4 regions of the Neorhizobium sp. T7_12 genome follow, and region 1 is predicted to be linked to each of the others. Evidence: predicted binding sites of a transcription regulator. Region 1 holds the regulator's gene; each other region holds the start of a gene.

Evidence for each region. The regulator PhoB, encoded in region 1, activates phosphate uptake and scavenging genes when phosphate is short. The targets are predictions, from matches to a motif close to TGTCATNNANCTGTCAT.
Region 2: the regulator PhoB is predicted to act here: its motif matches at 1,395-1,411, upstream of C5J26_RS08525 (UDP-2,3-diacylglucosamine diphosphatase).
Region 3: the regulator PhoB is predicted to act here: its motif matches at 1,537-1,553, upstream of C5J26_RS17790 (esterase-like activity of phytase family protein).
Region 4: the regulator PhoB is predicted to act here: its motif matches at 2,425-2,441, upstream of C5J26_RS01870 (glycerophosphodiester phosphodiesterase family protein).

The regions. Positions count from the first base shown of each region.
Region 1 is NZ_PVBK01000002.1:188,833-193,300, forward strand. It holds gene pstA (phosphate ABC transporter permease PstA) at 1-520, shown strand, start outside; gene pstB (phosphate ABC transporter ATP-binding protein PstB) at 534-1,349, shown strand; gene phoU (phosphate signaling complex protein PhoU) at 1,395-2,108, shown strand; gene phoB (phosphate regulon transcriptional regulator PhoB) at 2,130-2,813, shown strand; gene C5J26_RS06885 (winged helix-turn-helix domain-containing protein) at 2,828-3,514, shown strand; gene C5J26_RS06890 (endonuclease domain-containing protein) at 3,768-4,124, shown strand.
Region 2 is NZ_PVBK01000002.1:516,076-520,543, reverse strand. It holds gene C5J26_RS08530 (MFS transporter) at 1-420, opposite strand, end outside; gene C5J26_RS08525 (UDP-2,3-diacylglucosamine diphosphatase) at 530-1,333, opposite strand; gene C5J26_RS08520 (NADP-dependent malic enzyme) at 1,565-3,892, shown strand; gene C5J26_RS08515 (hypothetical protein) at 4,034-4,468, shown strand, end outside.
Region 3 is NZ_PVBK01000007.1:200,457-204,924, reverse strand. It holds gene C5J26_RS17805 (hypothetical protein) at 1-213, shown strand, start outside; gene C5J26_RS17800 (DUF2000 family protein) at 185-592, opposite strand; gene C5J26_RS17795 (AraC family transcriptional regulator) at 591-1,511, shown strand; gene C5J26_RS17790 (esterase-like activity of phytase family protein) at 1,640-3,010, shown strand; gene C5J26_RS17785 (DUF308 domain-containing protein) at 3,126-4,468, opposite strand, start outside.
Region 4 is NZ_PVBK01000001.1:384,496-388,963, reverse strand. It holds gene C5J26_RS01895 (NAD(P)/FAD-dependent oxidoreductase) at 1-203, shown strand, start outside; gene C5J26_RS01890 (hypothetical protein) at 200-484, shown strand; gene C5J26_RS01885 (SDR family oxidoreductase) at 559-1,416, opposite strand; gene C5J26_RS01880 (hypothetical protein) at 1,539-1,787, opposite strand; gene C5J26_RS01875 (DUF983 domain-containing protein) at 1,888-2,301, opposite strand; gene C5J26_RS01870 (glycerophosphodiester phosphodiesterase family protein) at 2,507-3,361, shown strand; gene C5J26_RS01865 (hypothetical protein) at 3,368-3,670, opposite strand; gene C5J26_RS01860 (amidase) at 3,835-4,468, shown strand, end outside.

The DNA.
Region 1 (4,468 bases):
GGCCGTTCCCTCGATCGTCTACGGTCTTCTCGGTCTGGCGGTCTTCGTTAACTTCATGGGCCTGCCGCGTTCCGCCTCCTTCGTCGGCGGTCTGGTGCTCACCCTCATGACGCTGCCGACGATCATCATCGCGACCCGCGCGGCACTGAAGGCCGTGCCGCCATCGATCCGGGCGGCCGCCCTCGGGCTCGGCGCATCGAAGATGCAGACGATCTTCCACCATGTCCTGCCGCTTGCCATGCCGGGCATCCTGACGGGCACCATCATCGGCCTGGCCCACGCACTTGGCGAAACCGCGCCGCTGCTGCTGATCGGCATGGTGGCCTTCGTCGCCAACTATCCGACCACGCCGCTCGACCCGTCGACGGCGCTGCCGGTCCAGATCTACATGTGGGCGAACGAAGCGGAGCGCGCGTTCGTCGAGCGTACCTCGGGAGCAATCATCATCCTGCTCCTGTTCCTCATCCTAATGAATGTTGGCGCAATTCTCTTGCGGCGTCGCTTCGAGCGGCGCTGGTAGAAGGAGTATGACAATGAATATGATGTCAGAATCGGCAGTAGAAAAGGCGCTGGACCAAAAGATGAGCGATGCTTCCCACAAGATGATCGGCAAGGACGTTTCGGTTTACTACGGCGAAAAGCGTGCGCTTTTCGACGTGAACCTCAACGTTCGCGAAAACACTGTGACGGCTCTCATCGGTCCTTCCGGCTGCGGCAAGTCCACCTTCCTGCGCTGCCTCAACCGCATGAACGACACGATCGAGAATTGCCGCGTCACCGGCAAGATCACCCTCGACACGGACGATATCTACGACAATAACATCGACGTCGTGGAACTTCGCGCCCGCGTCGGCATGGTGTTCCAGAAGCCGAACCCGTTCCCGAAGACCATCTACGAGAACATTTCCTACGGTCCGCGCATCCACGGCCTTTCCAAGAACAAGGCCGACATGGACCAGATCGTCGAGGCGAGCCTGCAGCGCGCCGGCCTCTGGGGCGAAGTCAAGGATCGCCTGCACGAATCCGGCACGGGCCTCTCCGGCGGCCAGCAGCAGCGTCTGTGCATCGCCCGTGCGATCGCCGTGTCGCCGGAAGTCATCCTCATGGACGAACCCTGTTCGGCTCTCGACCCGATCGCGACCGCCAAGGTCGAAGAACTCATCCATGAACTGCGTGCCAACTACACGATCGTGATCGTGACGCACTCGATGCAGCAGGCTGCCCGCGTGTCGCAGCGTACCGCCATGTTCCATCTCGGCCAGCTCGTCGAGGAGAACGACACCGACAAGATGTTCACCAATCCCGACGATCAGCGCACCCAGGATTACATCATGGGCCGCTTCGGCTGATCCAGCCGATTGTGCCGCCTGAAAATCAATTTTGAGGACTAGAAGATGGCATCGACCCATATCCTGTCGGCTTATGACGACGAACTGAAATACCTGAGCCGCCGCATTTCCGAAATGGGCGGCCTCGCCGAGCAGATGTGCTCGGACGCCGTGCGGGCGCTGGTCAATTCCGACGCCGCACTCGCGCAGAAGGTCATCTCCGACGACGTGATCCTCGATCACGCCGAGCGCGAGATCGGCGACAAGGCGATCATCACGATCGCCCGCCGCCAGCCGGTTGCAGCCGACCTTCGCGAGATCGTCGGTTCGCTGCGCATCGCCTCCGATCTCGAGCGCGTCGGCGACCTTGGCAAGAACACCGCCAAGCGCGTCATCGCGGTTCAGGGCACCGGCGTTCCGCGCAAGCTCGCCCGCGGCCTCGAACATCTCTCCGATCTCGCCCTCGTGCAGCTCAAGGACGTCCTCGACGTCTACGCGACGCGTTCGGCGGAAAAGGCCGAGGCGATCCGCAGCCGCGACGAGGAAATCGACGCGATGTACACCTCGCTGTTCCGCGAACTCCTCACCTACATGATGGAGGATCCGCGCAACATCACCACCTGCACGCATCTTCTGTTCTGCGCCAAGAACATCGAGCGTATCGGCGACCACGCCACCAATATCGCCGAGACCATCTACTACATGACGACGGGCGCCCAGCCGGAAGGCGATCGTCCGAAGGACGACTCGTCGAACACGCTCGGCGCGATCACTGAATAGAACTGACGGAGCAGGCCAAGAATGCTGCCGAAAATCGCTGTCGTAGAAGACGAAGAAGCGCTGAGCGTGCTTCTTCGTTACAATCTGGAAGCCGAGGGTTATGAGGTCGATACCGTTTTGCGGGGCGACGAAGCCGAAATTCGGCTTCAGGAGCGGGTACCCGACCTTCTGATCCTGGACTGGATGCTGCCAGGCGTTTCCGGCATCGAACTCTGCCGCCGGCTGCGCATGCGCCCGGAAACCGAGCGCCTGCCGATCATCATGCTGACGGCCCGCGGCGAGGAGAGCGAACGTGTTCGCGGCCTCGCCACCGGCGCCGACGACTATGTGGTAAAACCCTTCTCGACGCCGGAACTGATGGCCCGCGTCAAGGCCATGCTGCGCCGGGCCCGGCCCGAGGTGCTCTCCAGCGTTCTCCGCTGCGGCGATATCGAACTCGATCGGGAAACCCATCGCGTTCACCGCAAGAGCCGCGAAGTGCGCCTTGGCCCGACCGAATTCCGCCTGCTCGAATTCCTGATGGCAGCGCCAGGGCGGGTCTTCTCCCGCTCGCAGCTTCTGGACGGCGTCTGGGGCCACGACATCTATGTCGACGAGCGTACGGTCGACGTCCATGTGGGAAGACTTCGCAAGGCACTCAACTTCTCCAACATGCAGGATGTCATCCGCACCGTCCGCGGTGCCGGATACTCCATGGAAACATAGTTGGTGGCCACGAGATGAGCGCGCGGGTCCTGTTGGTCGACGACGACGAGTCGTTCCGTCTGATATTGCAGAAAGCCCTCGTGGCCGACAGCTTCGTCGTATCGATGCTGGCAAGTGGAGCCGAGATCTCAGATCGCCTGAAAGCCGTTCCGCCGGATATCCTGGTCATGAGTTCGGATCTTCCGGGCGTGCGAGGTCTCGAGGTCTGCCGCGAGGTGCGTCTCGACCCTGTGTTATCGCGCCTTCCGATCATCCTCCTCGTGCCGTCGGGTGGCGAGGGCCTTCACCTCATCGCCCTTGCGGCGGGTGCCGACGATTGCCTCATGAAGCCATTTTCCCCGGTCGAGCTCGTCGTCCGTGTGAAAAACCTGCTGAGGCGCGTCAATCCCGCCCTCTTGGACCACATGCTCAAGGTCGGCGATCTCACGCTCGACCGGGAGGCCCATCGGGTTCACCGGCAGAAACGTGAGGTCAAGCTCGGGCCGAAGGAGTTCAAGCTTCTTGAATTCCTGATGCGCACCCCAGGCAAGGTCTATTCCCGCTCGGAGCTCAAGGCATCCCTGTGGGGCGACGACACGACCGTCGATGAGCGCGCGATCGACGTCCATATAGGCCGGCTTCGCAAAGTCATCAGCCTTGGCAAGTCCGACAACGTGATCCGGACCGTGCGCGGCGCCGGATACGCATTGGGCGATTTCTGACGCCCCCATTGGCCTCGAGGCTCACCTTTACCCTGACCGTCTCATGCCGCCGACGGATCATAGCCATGGAAGCTGGCGGGTTTGCTGTTGGCACCGGCGTTGGATCCCCTCTCTTGGAATTTCTAACACTTAGCTGAAGCTAAGATGTTGAAATTCCATTCTCCCCCGCCAGGGGGGAGATAGGGCGCCTGCCGCGCTCTTGCCGTACCCTTCGTCTCCGTGCGTAAATGCATGGACACCATCGGGGATTGTGATGCGCCGCGACATTCCGGATCGACATCGACGGTTTGCGAGAGCCATGCGGTTGGATTCCACCAAGGCGGAAAATATCCTGTGGCAGGCCGCCCGCAACCGGCAGATCGGCGGCTTCAAGTTCAAGCGTCAGGTTCCGCTGGACGGTTATATCCTCGATTTCGTCTGCTTCGAAGGGCGGTTGATCATCGAGGTGGATGGCGGACAACACGCCGGGAGCATATCCGACGAAGTCCGGGATGCATATTTCCAAAGCCAGGGCTTTCGCATCCTGCGCTTCTGGAACGACGAGGTGGTGACGAATCTCGATGGCGCGGTGCTGACCATTCTGGCGGAGCTGAGGAACGGTGGGGAGTGAATCTGCCGATCGGTCGGCGGACCCCCTAACCAACAAAATCTATGACTTAGCTGGCGCTAAGATCATGATTTTGTAGCCTCTCCCGCCAGGGGAGAGGTAGTGGTGCCACGCTTGCTGCCGCGCTTGCCTCGCTGTGGTGCGACAGTGCCGCGGGTTACCTCTCCCCCTGCGGGAGAGGAAGAAAAATCGGTACTTAGCGTCAGCTAAGTGCCAGATTTTTCAGGTGAGGGGATTTGCTGTTGGCGCCGGCGTTGAACCCTCTCTCTTGGAATTTCAAATGCTTAGCTGAAGCTAAGTGCTAGAAATTCCCCCCGCAAGAAGGCAGACAGAGGCCGTGCATGGCT
Region 2 (4,468 bases), 330 kb from region 1:
CGAACCATACTGAAAACCCCAGCGCCGGACCCCGCTGACGGCGATCGATTCGACGATCGGCGCATAGGGCGCGAAGACCGCCGCCTGAACGGCGATGACGATGAGAACCGGCCAGAAGTCGCGGGTGAAGAACATGGCGAATGCCGTCAACAACGACAACGCGCCGGACCAGGCGAGCATCAGGGTCCGTTCCGTCATCCGGTCGGCAAGCAGGCCGGCAACCGGGGCGGCAGCCACGCGCAGGAAAAGCTGGGCTGCGAGCACGAGGCCTATTTCGAATTCGGTAAAGGCAAGCCCGTCGAGCCAGACGGGCAGATAGGGCAGAATCACTCCGTTCACCCCGAGCGGCGCCCCATAGGCGATCGCACAGCGCAACTGGAAGAACCGGGGCGCTGTCTGCGCCGTATTTGAGGGAATCACGATTTCACGGGTGGGTTGCTGAAGTTTCAGCTTACCTAACACACACCCCTGTGCCTGCCTATGGCAAGATATAGCCCTCTGGCAGGCCCGTCCATCTGTTGCAGGCCGCTCAGGCGGCCCGCATGTCCTCGATGGATTGCGGCGCCGGCAAGGACTTGATTTCCGCCGTGGCGGCCATGTTCTGCCAGGAAATCAATTCCAGCGTGCCGTCGAAATTCTCGGCAATTGCCGTGCAGCTTTCCACCCAGTCGCCGGTATTGACGTAGTGGATGCCGTCGATGTCCTCCATGACGGCGTGATGGATATGGCCGCAGATGACGCCATCGACATTGTTGCGGCGGGCTTCGTCGGCGACGACCCGCTGGAACTCGCCGATGAAATTGACCGCGTGCTTGACCTGCAGCTTGGCCCAGGCGGAGAAGGACCAGTATGGCATGCCGAGGCGGCGGCGGATGGCGGCCAGCCCGATATTGATGACGATCGCCGCGTCATAGGCCCAGTCGCCGAGATAGGCGAGCAGGCGGGCGTTGCGGACCACGACGTCGAATTCGTCGCCATGCAGGACCAGGTATTTCTTGCCGTCGGCCATCTCGTAGATTTCGCGCTCGGCGACTTCGATGCCGCCGAAATGCGTGCCCGGGAAGGAACGCAGGAATTCGTCGTGGTTGCCGGGGATGTAGACGATGCGGGTGCCCTTGCGCGCCTTGCGCAGCAGCTTCTGGACCACGTCGTTGCAGCCCTGCGGCCAATACCAGTTGCGCTTCAACCGCCAGCCGTCGACGATGTCGCCGACCAGGAAAATGGTATCCGCTTCATGATAGCGCAGGAAATCCAGGAGGAAGTCCGTTCGGGCTGCCTTGGAGCCCAGATGAACGTCCGAAATGAAGAGCGTTCTGAAATGTCTTGTATCCATCTCACCGGTCACGAAGTCGTCCTTTCGCTGCCGCTTCTGTTGGCTTCAAAACCAGACTCGTGTTTCAGGATGATGACAGGGACCGGGAAAGGTGCGCCCCGCGCCGGAGCGCCCATGTTCCAATTTCCGCGATGACCGCAAATTAGCTGCTGTTGCTTTGGGTCGTTTGATGTAATGAGGGGTCTCTCCTTTCGACCCCTCAAAGACAGAACAAGCAAGCCAGGAGGAAACATGAACGCGCAGGACAAACCGAAGTCGCCGGCCATGCCGGTCAGCGGCGATCTCGACGAGCAGGCGCTGTTCTTCCACCGCTACCCGCGGCCCGGCAAGCTGGAGATCCAGGCGACCAAGCCGCTCGGCAACCAGCGCGATCTGGCGCTTGCCTATTCTCCGGGCGTTGCAGCCCCATGTCTGGCGATCCGCGATAACCCGGATTTGGCTGCGGACTATACCGCCCGCGCCAACCTCGTCGCCGTCGTCTCCAACGGTTCGGCCGTGCTTGGGCTCGGCAATATCGGTCCGCTGGCCTCCAAGCCGGTCATGGAAGGCAAGGCCGTCCTCTTCAAGAAATTCGCCGGCATCGACGTTTTCGACATCGAGATCGACGCCCCCGGCATCGAGGCGATGGTCTCGACCGTTTCGGCGCTTGAGCCGACCTTCGGCGGCATCAACCTCGAAGACATCAAGTCGCCGGAGTGTTTCGAGGTCGAACGCCGGCTGCGCGAAAAAATGAACATCCCGGTCTTCCACGACGACCAGCACGGCACGGCGATCATCGTCGCCGCCGCGGTCCTGAACGGGCTGGAACTCGCCGGAAAGAACATCGCCGACGTAAAAATCGTGACATCGGGCGCGGGTGCCGCGGCACTCGCCTGCCTGCATCTCCTCGTTTCGCTCGGCGCGAAGAAAGAAAATATCTGGGTCCACGACATCGAAGGCCTCGTCTATGACGGGCGCAATACGCTGATGGACGAGTGGAAGGAAATCTACACCCAGAAGTCCGACAAGCGAGTGCTTGCCGACAGCATCGGCGGTGCCGACGTGTTTCTCGGCCTGTCCGCCGCCGGTGTACTGAAGCCCGAACTCCTGGCACAGATGGCCGAAAAGCCGCTGATCATGGCGCTTGCCAATCCGACGCCGGAAATCATGCCCGAGCTTGCCCGCGCCGCCCGTCCCGACGCAATGATCTGCACCGGCCGTTCGGACTTCCCGAACCAGGTCAACAACGTGCTGTGCTTCCCCTACATCTTCCGCGGCGCGCTCGATTGCGGCGCCCGGACGATCAACGAGGAAATGAAGATGGCGGCGGTCAAGGCCATCGCGGCGCTTGCGCGCGAGGAAGTCTCCGACGTCGCGGCGCGCGCCTATTCCGGCGAGTCGCCGATTTTTGGCGCAGACTATCTGATCCCCTCGCCCTTCGATCCACGCCTCATCCTGCGCATTGCGCCTGCGGTCGCAAAGGCCGCGGCCGAGACCGGCGTCGCCGCGCGGCCGATCCAGGATTTCGAGGCCTATCTCGACCAGCTGAACCGCTTCGTCTGGCGCTCCGGTTTCGTCATGAAGCCGATCTTCAGCGCCGCCAAGGTTTCCGAAAAGAACCGGGTAATCTTCGCCGAGGGCGAGGACGAACGGGTGCTGCGCGCCGCTCAGGTTCTGCTCGAGGAAAAGACGGCAACCCCGATCCTGATCGGCCGTCCTTCGGTCATCGAGGCGCGGCTTGCCCGTTTCGGTATCCGGATCCGCCCGAATGTCGATTTCGCCGTGGTCAACCCGGAAGACGATCCGCGCTATCGCGACTATGTCGATGAATATTTTGCCCTGGTCGGCCGCGAAGGCATCAATCCGGAAGCGGCGCGCACCATCGTGCGCACCAACAATACGGTAATCGGTGCGCTGGCGGTCAAGCGCGGCGATGCGGACGCGCTGATCTGCGGCGTCGAAGGACGTTACGACAAGCATCTCAGCGACGTGAACCAGATCATCGGCAAGCGGCCGGGCGTCTGTGCCTTCTCGGGCCTCAGCCTAGTCATCTCCCAGCGCGGCGCGATGTTCTTCACCGACACGTTCGTGAATTACAATCCATCCGCGCAGGAGATCGCCGAGATCACCATTCTGGCGGCAGAGGAAATCCGCCGGTTCGGCATCGCCCCGAAGGCGGCGCTGATCTGCCACTCGAATTTCGGCTCGCGCGATTCGGAAAGCGCCCAGAAGATGCGGGCTGCCCTGAAGCTGGTCCGCCAGCGGGCGCCGGAGCTGGAAGTGGACGGCGAAATGCAGGGGGGCTCGGCATTGTCGGAAACACTGCGCAAGCGGGCCATGCCGGACAGTTCGCTGACCGGCGAAGCCAACCTGCTGGTTTTCCCGAATCTCGATGCGGCAAACATCTCGCTCGGTCTGGTCCGCAACCTCACGGACGCTCTGCATGTCGGCCCGATTCTTCTCGGGGCGGCCCAGCCGGCGCATATCCTGTCGTCCTCGGTGACGTCTCGCGGCGTGGTGAACATGGCGGCGCTCGCCGTCGTGGAAGCCTCGCAGCCAAATCTGCAGATTCAATCCTGAGTTGCCATCTTCTCGTGCTTTGGCGCGAGCGCCGTTCGGGGGCCCGAACGGCGCTTGGGATCGATTTCACCGTGCGGTGATCGCGGCTTTATGAGATTATCAACCGGCACGTTCCATGATGCCATCTCCCATTAGGAGAGGATGCCGGAATTGCCGATACCGCTTCGCGGCCTGCTGACCATACCGCTCTTGCTTCTGCCTGCCGCAGCGCTGGCGGGGGACCCTGCCGTTTGTGCAGCCCTTTACCGGAAACTTGGAAACAGCCCGCAGATCATCGGCAACACGTCTGCGGCGCGCAGCTACGCCCAGCAGCTTGGCGAATACAATACCGATATCCGGGAATTGCGGGTCGACATGCGCCGAGCCGGCTGCGGCAATGGCAGCGTCGTGGTTCTGGGTGGCCCGAATGCCGAGGTCTGCGGCCAGATGCGGGATGCGCTGGAAAGAATGGAGCAGAGCCGCGACGCGCTGGCGGCGGAACGGAACAGTTCGCGGCAGATGATCCTGCCCTCGGAAGAGCGGAATGCCATTCTCGCCGCCATTCGCGAACAGCGCTGCATCCCCTCCTTCGAGCCG
Region 3 (4,468 bases), on a different contig from region 1:
TGGATCCGCCCGATCACCCGGGTGATCTGCGCCGCCAACCTGCTCGTCGCCCTCGCAGGTCTCGTAACCTCGCGGTCAGCCGCCTGGATCAACTATTTGCTGTTGAGCATCACTGCCTATGTCGTGGCCTCGACCACGCCGATCGCCGCGCTCTGGGTCATTCCGAAGACTATGTTCTTCGCAGTCAGTTATGCATTTTCGAGCCTTTGGTAATCTTGTCGACGATCTTCTTCTCGGCCCTGAGCGCGATGCCGACCAGTTTCGCGTCTTCCGGCGCAAACTGCGCGAATACCTCGCGGTTGGCCACGTCATGCCCGGTCGAGAACATTTCCTCGATATAGGCCGACGTCGTCACCTCCCGCTCCAGCGAGCGCCGGTGGATGGTCCGCAGCGTCTCCTGGTCGGCGGTCAGCACCACGATCGGCTGGATGCTCATCGGATTGTAGACATGACCCGCCGCGTCCCGATATGCTTCACCAATGATCGCGGGATTTTGCGCGATGATGCCGCTCGTCAGAAACGCGGTCACGTTGAGCTCCTGCCAAGGGGCGAGGTCATCGCGAAGCACGATCGCGATCTTGGTATCGAACATGAAAAACAACTCCGTCGAAGGTTATGCGAGAACTGACGAGATAGCGGCAGCCGATGCCGCGGGTCTTGAACGTTCGTGCAGCGCCGCAAGCACGTCTGGCGGCAGCGCAAGGTGCGCGCCGGATGGCATCGTCCAGGCGCCCTCCTCGCGCGGCATCGAGCGGATCGAGGCACGGTTCCACGGGCTCGGTTTCGAGCCCCATCGCCACGACACCTATGCGATCGGGATGACGCTTTCCGGCGTGCAGACCTTCCAGTATCGCGGTGCCGCCCGCGCCAGCCTGCCCGGCAATGTCATCGTGCTGCATCCGGACGAGGTGCATGACGGGGCGGCCGGCACCGACGCCGGGCTGCGCTACCGCATGCTCTACCTGCCGCCGGAGCGGCTGATCGAGGCGGCCGGCGGTTCGCGCGGCCTGCCCTTCGTGCCGAATCCCATCATAGCGGATGCGGAATTCCGGCAGTGCCTTGTCGAAGCCCTGGACGATCTCGCGGCCGAGCCGCTGGACCTGCTGCTCGACGACCTGATCGGCCGCATGGCAACAAGCCTCTGGCGCCATGCGGACGGCAAGGGTGGTGCGCCGGGAACGCCGCGCGCGCAACAGGCGGTTCTGCGCTGCCGCGATTACCTGCAGGCGAATTCGGGCCGCACGGTTTCTTCCGAGGAACTCGAGGAGGTGAGCGGCTTCGACCGCTACACGACTGCAAGGCAGTTTCGGAAGCTTCTGGGGACCAGCCCGCACCGCTACCTCGTCATGCGCCGGCTCGATCGGGCAAAGATCATGCTGTCGGAAGGCGGCAGCCTGGCAGATGTCGCAGCCGATGCGGGCTTTGCCGACCAGGCGCATTTCACCCGTCATTTCAAGAAGACGTTCGGCATGACGCCGGGCCGCTGGATGGCGCTCAAGCGCAGCGCCTAAGCTCCCGTGGCATTTGTGAAATTACCGTCATCAAAGCTTCATCGAAGCGTCAATCTTCCATCACCTCGGCGTCATGCACTCACCTTAACCGGTTGGCGTCTTTGACACGCCAACCAACAGGTGATCCCATGACCAAATTTCTGCTTGCTACCCCCGTGGTGATTGGCGCGCTCGCCGCGCTGATCGGCGGCTCCGCTTCTGCCGACGACAAGGTATTCCCGGCCAAGCTCACTGGCCAGGCGATCCTGCCCGCCAACACGGTCGTTCCGGCTCCGGCCGATGCACCGGCGTTCCTCAAGACCTCCGGCAAGTTCACCACCGCCGACCGCAAGCGCACCGAAGCCCTCGGCACCCTGCCGGGCAAGGACGGCGCCCGCGTGACGGACGTCAAGCTGCCGCTCGACGGCCAGCCGGTCCAGGGTTTCTCCGGTATCAAGACCATGGCCGACGGCACGTTCTGGACGCTGTCCGACAACGGTTTCGGCGGCAAGAGCAATTCCTCCGACGCGATGCTGTTCCTGCACCAGATGAAATTCGACTGGGCCGCCAACAAGGCCGAAGTCGTCAAGAATATCTTCCTCTCCGACCCGAACAAGATCGCGCCGTTCCCGATCGTCACGGAAGCTTCGGAGACCCGTTACCTCACCGGCGCCGATTTCGACATCGAATCGATCCAGCCGGTCGCCGACGGCTTCTGGCTCGGCGACGAGTTCGGGCCCTACCTCATCAAGGTCGACATGCAGGGCCGCCTGACCGACGTCGTATCGACGCTCGTCGATGGCAAGCCGGTCACGTCTCCCGACAGCCCGCTCGTCCAGCTGCAGGCCAACCCGGCCGCCAAGGCACCGGTCTTCAACGTGAAGCGCTCCGGCGGCTATGAAGGCCTTGCGATGTCCAAGGACGGAGCCAAGCTCTACGGCCTGCTCGAAGGACCGCTCTACAAGGAAGACGGCAAGGTCGAAGACGCAGAGGGGCTGACGGCCCTGCGCGTCATCGAGTTCGACGTCGCCTCGAAGAAATGGACCGGCCGCTCGTGGCTCTACCCGCTCTCCAAGGGCGGCGAGGCGATCGGCGACTTCAACATGGTCGACGCGACCACCGCTCTGGTCATCGAGCGCGACAACGGCGCCGGCACCGCCGACAAGCCCTGCGCCGATCCGGCGAAGCCCGAGCCGACCTGCTTCAACGCACCGGCCAAGCACAAGCGCGTCTACAAGATCGAAATGACCGACGCCAATGTCGGCAAGGCCGTCCGCAAGATCGGCTATATCGACCTGATGAACATCCAGGACCCGGACAACAGGAAGAAGGCCGGCAGCGTCGCCGGCGTCTACGACATGCCGTTCGTGACGATCGAGAACGTCGACGTCATCGACGCCACCCACATCATCATCGGCAACGACAACAACCTACCCTTCTCCGCCGGCCGCGCCGTCGACAAGGCCGACAATAACGAGTTCAGCGTGCTCGAAGTCGGTGAGTTTCTGGCTGCGAAGTAAGAGGCTGCCCTTATCGGGAAACGTTCGAGATGAAGAGGGCATCCGCCACGCGGATGCCCTCTTTCCTATGGGTCGAAACGCTGCCCCAAGTTCGACGCTATCCGCCTCGTGAAATTTACCATTTAAGAACGCGATTAAGTGACGACGGATCCTTAAAGGTCCTGTTTAGATTCGTCGAAGGGTCGCTTAGTTCCCTGACGATATTGCCCTTCTGAGAACACGGCAGAGAGCTGCCCGATTGTCGCAAGATGAGAATCTGGTTGTTCGCAACCCCTTCATCCGTAGCCTCTTTCGCAGCGTTGATACTGGGCTGAACGGCCCGCGGATCCTGGAGATTGTAAAGAAATTCGGCCGCTTGGTAACGAATGGTCTTGTCCTCGTCAGATGCAGCAGCAACAAGCAATTGGAAATCCGCCTCCTGAATGCCCTCCGATATTTGCTTGGAAGAAGACGGTTGGGCCCTTAACATTTCGCCGAGAGCATAGGTTATTCCCAGCCTCGTTCTATAATCTCGAAAATTCTTGCGCAGTTCCCCCATCATCAGAGGAACGGCACCCGGCCCCATGATAGCGAGGTAGTCACGTGCGTTTCTTCTGATGTAGGTGTCATCGCTGTTGAGTTGTTCCATCAATAAGCGGAGTTCCAGCGGGCTCACTGGCGCCGTAAGCGTATCCGTTTCGGCAAACGCCGCCATGCTCCACCACGGTAACGACTTGACGACACGGGTATCTGCGTCTGCCAGGCTCATAATTGTACCGGCCTCCGAAAAGATCACCTTGTTTCCATCCATGACTCGCCGGTTCGCATAGTCGAAGTTCCATTGGATGAAATTGCCTTCTGCGCTTGCCAGATAGGCCTTCTGAATAGTCGCTGCATCCCCCATCAGCTTGAAAAATTGTTTTGTCTCGTCGAATTCCGTCGTGTCGACCTGTATCGTTAGCCGAGCGCTTCTAAGCTTCTTCTCCAGCATGATGAACTTCAATGTCGACGTCGACCGATCACGATAAAGATACAGCGGATCCTCATCTATAATTCGTAGATCAGCGACCTTCGAGAAATCCCCCTCGAGCCTACCCCTGACGATGTCGATCTCTTTTTTCGGCGGACCGATCTGTATGAGCATCAGGAAAAGTATGATGGCCATCGCGCCCGCACCGGTCGCGGACCAGCCGGCCCAGGCTCCACCTGCCTTCGAGCCGAATGCCGCGAGCACAAGCCCGAATCCGACGCAGATCGTCAACGCAGAGAAAGTCCGGTCGCGATCAAGGACTAGAAGGATTATCCCGACGACGACGAAAAGAATTCCAACGCCGATTCCCAGCCGAACGAGATCGGCTGGAAAATTGTTTTCAGCAGAGATCGATTTCTTCTCCGGGTTACCGGGTGGTGCCTCGTCCACCTCTGCCGGCTTGCCATCAATATGCTCTTCCGGCTGCGCACCCTCTTCCACGTTTGCCA
Region 4 (4,468 bases), on a different contig from region 1:
TTGGCAAATGGACGCTCAAAGGTCGGGTCGCCTGGTTCCTCTGGGCGCTCGTCCACGTCTACCTGCTCGTCAATTTTGAAAAACGCCTGCTAGTTAGCGTACAATGGATCTGGCGTTACCTGACCCAGCAGCGCGGAGCGCGGCTGATCGATGAAAACGCCGCCACATCGGTTCCGTCTTCCACGCAAAGGACAGAGACATGAACACCGCCAATCCGCAGCTCGAAGGCCTCTATCTCGCCGTTGCCGCAATCAACCGGCTTTTGGTCGAAAAGGGTGTCGTCTCCCATGCCGACATTCAGAGCGCCCTGCAGGTGGCCGAACGCACCGTGCTTGCCGACGACAAGCCGCTCGCCGTGTCGACGTCCCATCAGAAGGCGATCGCTTTTCCGATCCGCCTCCTGCTTCTGGCAAACGAGGCGAGCGAGCAAGGCACCAAAATCTGTTTCGAGGACCTGGCCCGGGAAGTCGGCCGCCGCACCTGAGAAAATGTACCCGCCAAACATGAACGGCGGCGTGGAGCCCACGCCGCCGCTGTTTTCGTGGGAGGAGAGCTTAACTACAGGATGGGCTTGCCGCCGGTGACGGCGATCGTCGTGCCGGAAACGTAGCTGGAGAGCGGATCGGCGAGCATCACATAGGCCGTCGCCAGCTCGGCCGGCTGGCCGGGACGTTTCATCGGCACCTGCTTGCCGAATTCCTTCACCCGGTCTTCCGGCATGGTGGAGGGGATGAGCGGCGTCCAGATCGGCCCGGGTGCGACCGCATTGGCCCGTATGCCCTTTTCGGCCAGCAGCTGTGCGAGGCCCGCCGTGAAATTCTGGATCGCGCCCTTGGTGGTCGCATAGGCGAGCAGCGTCGGGCTCGGACTATCGGAATTGATCGAGGCCGTGTTGATGATGGCGCTCCCCGGCTTCATGTGGGGGACTGCTGCCTTGGTGAGATAGAACATCGCATGGATGTTGACCTGGAAGGTCAGTTCCCATTCTTCGTCGCTGATGTCGCCGATGTCGGAAAACGTCGCCTGATGAGCGGCGTTGTTGACGAGGATATCGATCCCGCCGAACTCCTGGACCGCCTTGTCGATGATCGCCCGGCAATGCGCTGCGGTCTTGATATCGCCCGGCACCAGCACCGCCTTGCGGCCGGCCTCCTCGACCAGGCGCCTGGTATCCTCGGCATCCTCGTCTTCATCCAGATAGGAAATCAAAAGATCGGCGCCCTCGCGCGCATAGGCGATCGCCACCGCCCGGCCGATGCCGCTGTCGCCGCCTGTGATCACCGCCTTCTTGCCGGCCAGTCGGCCGGAACCGCGGTAGGAAAGCTCGCCGTGATCTGGCACCGGATCCATGCGCCCGGTAAAGCCCGGCATCGGCTGCTGCTGTTCGGGAAACGGCGGAATAGGATACTGGGCCATCAAGATCTTCCTTGTTGTCGAGGTAGCGAACTGATCGCCCCAACTGGCCTCGTCTGGAGATGTTCCCAATCAAAATGAACAATCAAAAAAGGAGAAAACGCGACGCGACCCCACCTTCCGGCTCACGCCCCAGGGGTGATTGCTCCGTCGCCGCGCCGCAGGCGTTTCAACTGATTGACGATCCGAAGCGAGCTTGCGGCCCGCGCCGCCGAGGAATCCGAGCTCTTCGACAGGATCCGCAATATATCCTCCGCCTCGTCTGCGGAAATGGTGCCCCGGGCGGCGAGGCCGTTGATCAGCACGAGCATCGCCCCCTCGACCGCGAGCGATCGTCGGTGCGTTTCCATTTCGACTTCATCGGCATCGGACATTGCAGGCTCCTTGAACTGTCACCTGCCGAATGGTTTGGGGCGAAGATTGTTCCTCACCATCCTGCCCGGTCTTGTCGCAAGCCTCGAAGTCTGTCGGCAGTCAGTGGCCGTTCGGGGCGTCATTCGGCGGTGACGGGCTCTTGTCGACCTTGCCGGGGCCTGCCCTGTAAAAATACTGGCTCGCGACCAACCAGCCCTTCAGCGGCCGCATCGGCGCAAGGCAGGTGATGAGCAGGAAAGGCAGCGAGATCAGCAGATGCACCCAGAATGGCGGCTGGAAACTGGTCTCGATCCAGACCGCAAGCGCAATGCTCGGAATGCAGCCGAAGCACATGACAAAAAAGGCGGGACCGTCTCCGGGATCGGCGAAGGAATAATCGAGGCCGCAAACCTCGCAAGCCGGCCGCATCGACAGGAACCCGTTGAACAGATGTCCCTGGCCGCAACGCGGGCAACGGCCGCGCGGGCCGGTGCTATAGGGAGGAAGCGGCGCCCAATTCGCGTCATGGGACATGGAAATCTGCCTTTCGTGACAGGAGACAAAATGTGTTTTCCGGATATTTATCCGGCAGACCTCTATAACAAGCCGTTCCCTGCCGGGCGCAATCTCGGCTTTTGAGGTTCGGCACGAAACTTCTGTCATCGATCTATGGCAGGCAGCTTCAAAACAATAGTCTGGCGTCGATCGAATCGCTGCCCTTCACCTTAGATGGTATTTCATGGCTTCAGAATTTTCAGGCCTCGGCATCGCCCATCAGGGCCGTTTCACCCGGCTGAAGTGGCATCGCCTGCGCCGCAGCTTCAAGGACCCGCTGTTTTCCGCCGGCGTCATGGCACAAGGTTTTCGCCTGGGCGCATCGAGCGAACTCGATCTGCGCGTCCGCGCCGATGGCGGCTTTGTCGTGCTGCACGACGAGGAGCTCGAAGGTGAAACCACCGGCCACGGCCTCATCCGTGAGGCTTTGCCCGAAACCATCCGCGGCCTGACGCTTTTGCAGGGCGGCCATCCGCCGATCCTCAGCGAGGATCTCGCGACGATGCTTCAAACAGCGCATCCGGACGCCCTGCTGCAGTTCGACATGAAGGACGGACTGGAGGCGATCGGCGCACGCGGCATGGATCACCTCGCCGATCATTTCGGCGGCGCCGGCTCCTCGATCATCGTCAGCGGCGCCGATCTCGATCTTGTCGTCGCCGTCAAGCAGAGACTGCCGGGCCTCAAGCGCGGCATCGACCCGACCGGCAAGCTCATGGAAATCTATCGCCACCAGGGCCTCAAGGCCGTCGAGGCGGATCTTCGCGCCGATATCTCCGGCCCGACCGAGCCGGACACCATCTATCTCGCCTGGCAGCTGGTGTTGCAGGCGGCCAAGGACGGGCTCGACCTGATCGGCCTCTGCCACGATGCCGACCGGCTGGTGGATGCCTGGACCTTCAATCTCAAGAACCCGGACGCCGGGTTCGACGAGGCCGAAGCCCGCAGCTTCTCCGCCCTGATAGCGCTGAAGGCGGATCAGGTCACCACCGACGAACCGGTCGCCACCGAACGTGCCTGGGCGGCCATCTCCGCTTGAAGTTCATCAATCGTCGAACCCGAACGGATCGCGAAACACCCGCCGGTTGACCAGCTTGAGACTGCGGTCCGGCTGGATGATGTAATTTTCCTCGACCCGCTGGCCGAGTTCGTTGCGGAATTCGTGCGGCACGACGCTGCCGATCGGCGCCTTGGTGAGCTTGGTGCGCGGCTGGCCGCCATAGGTGATGCTGCCGGGGATCGGCCGGATGCCCGGACCGATGTCGAGTGCGCCGGTGGTTCCGCCGCCGTCCGTGCTGCAGCCGGCAAGCGCGATCACGAGACCGACGGTGGCGATAATGTTTCTCATGGGCTGATCCTTCCCGATGTCCCGCTGACGCGGTGGACTCACTGAACTTCGCGAATATGCGGGAAGTTCCATGCCATGAACCGAACCGATAAATCCTCTACCCATTGCCAAAATATCCGATACATCTGTCGCCCGCCAGTAACGGAATGAGGAGAATGACTGCCGTGACGAAATCCTTTGGAGCGATGTCGATCGCCGAGCTTTCCGCGCTCATCCAGATGGGCAGGGTCGACCCCGTCGAAGTCACGGAATCGGTCCTCTCAGGTATCAAGGCCTACCCCGACAAGGCCGTGTTCATCTCGCTTCTCGAGGATCGCGCTATGGCTGAAGCGCAAGGCTCCTCGAAGCGCATGAAGGAAGGCCGCTCGCTCGGCCTGCTCGATGGCATCCCGATCGCCTGGAAGGACCTCTTCGACATCGAGGGATTGCCGACCACCGCCGGCTCGAAAGTCCTGAAGAAGGCAGATCCCGCCACAAAGGATGCAGCGATCGTCGACCTGCTGAAACAGGCCGGCATGGTCGCGGTCGGCCGCACCAACATGAGCGAATTCGCCTTTTCCGGCATCGGCATCAATCCGAATTACGGTACGCCGCACAATCCGCATGGCAAGGATGCGCCGCGCATTCCCGGCGGCTCCTCCTCCGGTTCCGGCGTCGCGGTCGCGGCCGGCCTCGTGCCTGTCGCGATGGGCACAGATACGGGCGGCTCGATCCGCATTCCGGCCGGTTTCAACGGCATCGTCGGTTACAAGGCGACCCGCGGCCGTTATGCGATGAACGGCGTCTATCCGCTGGCAA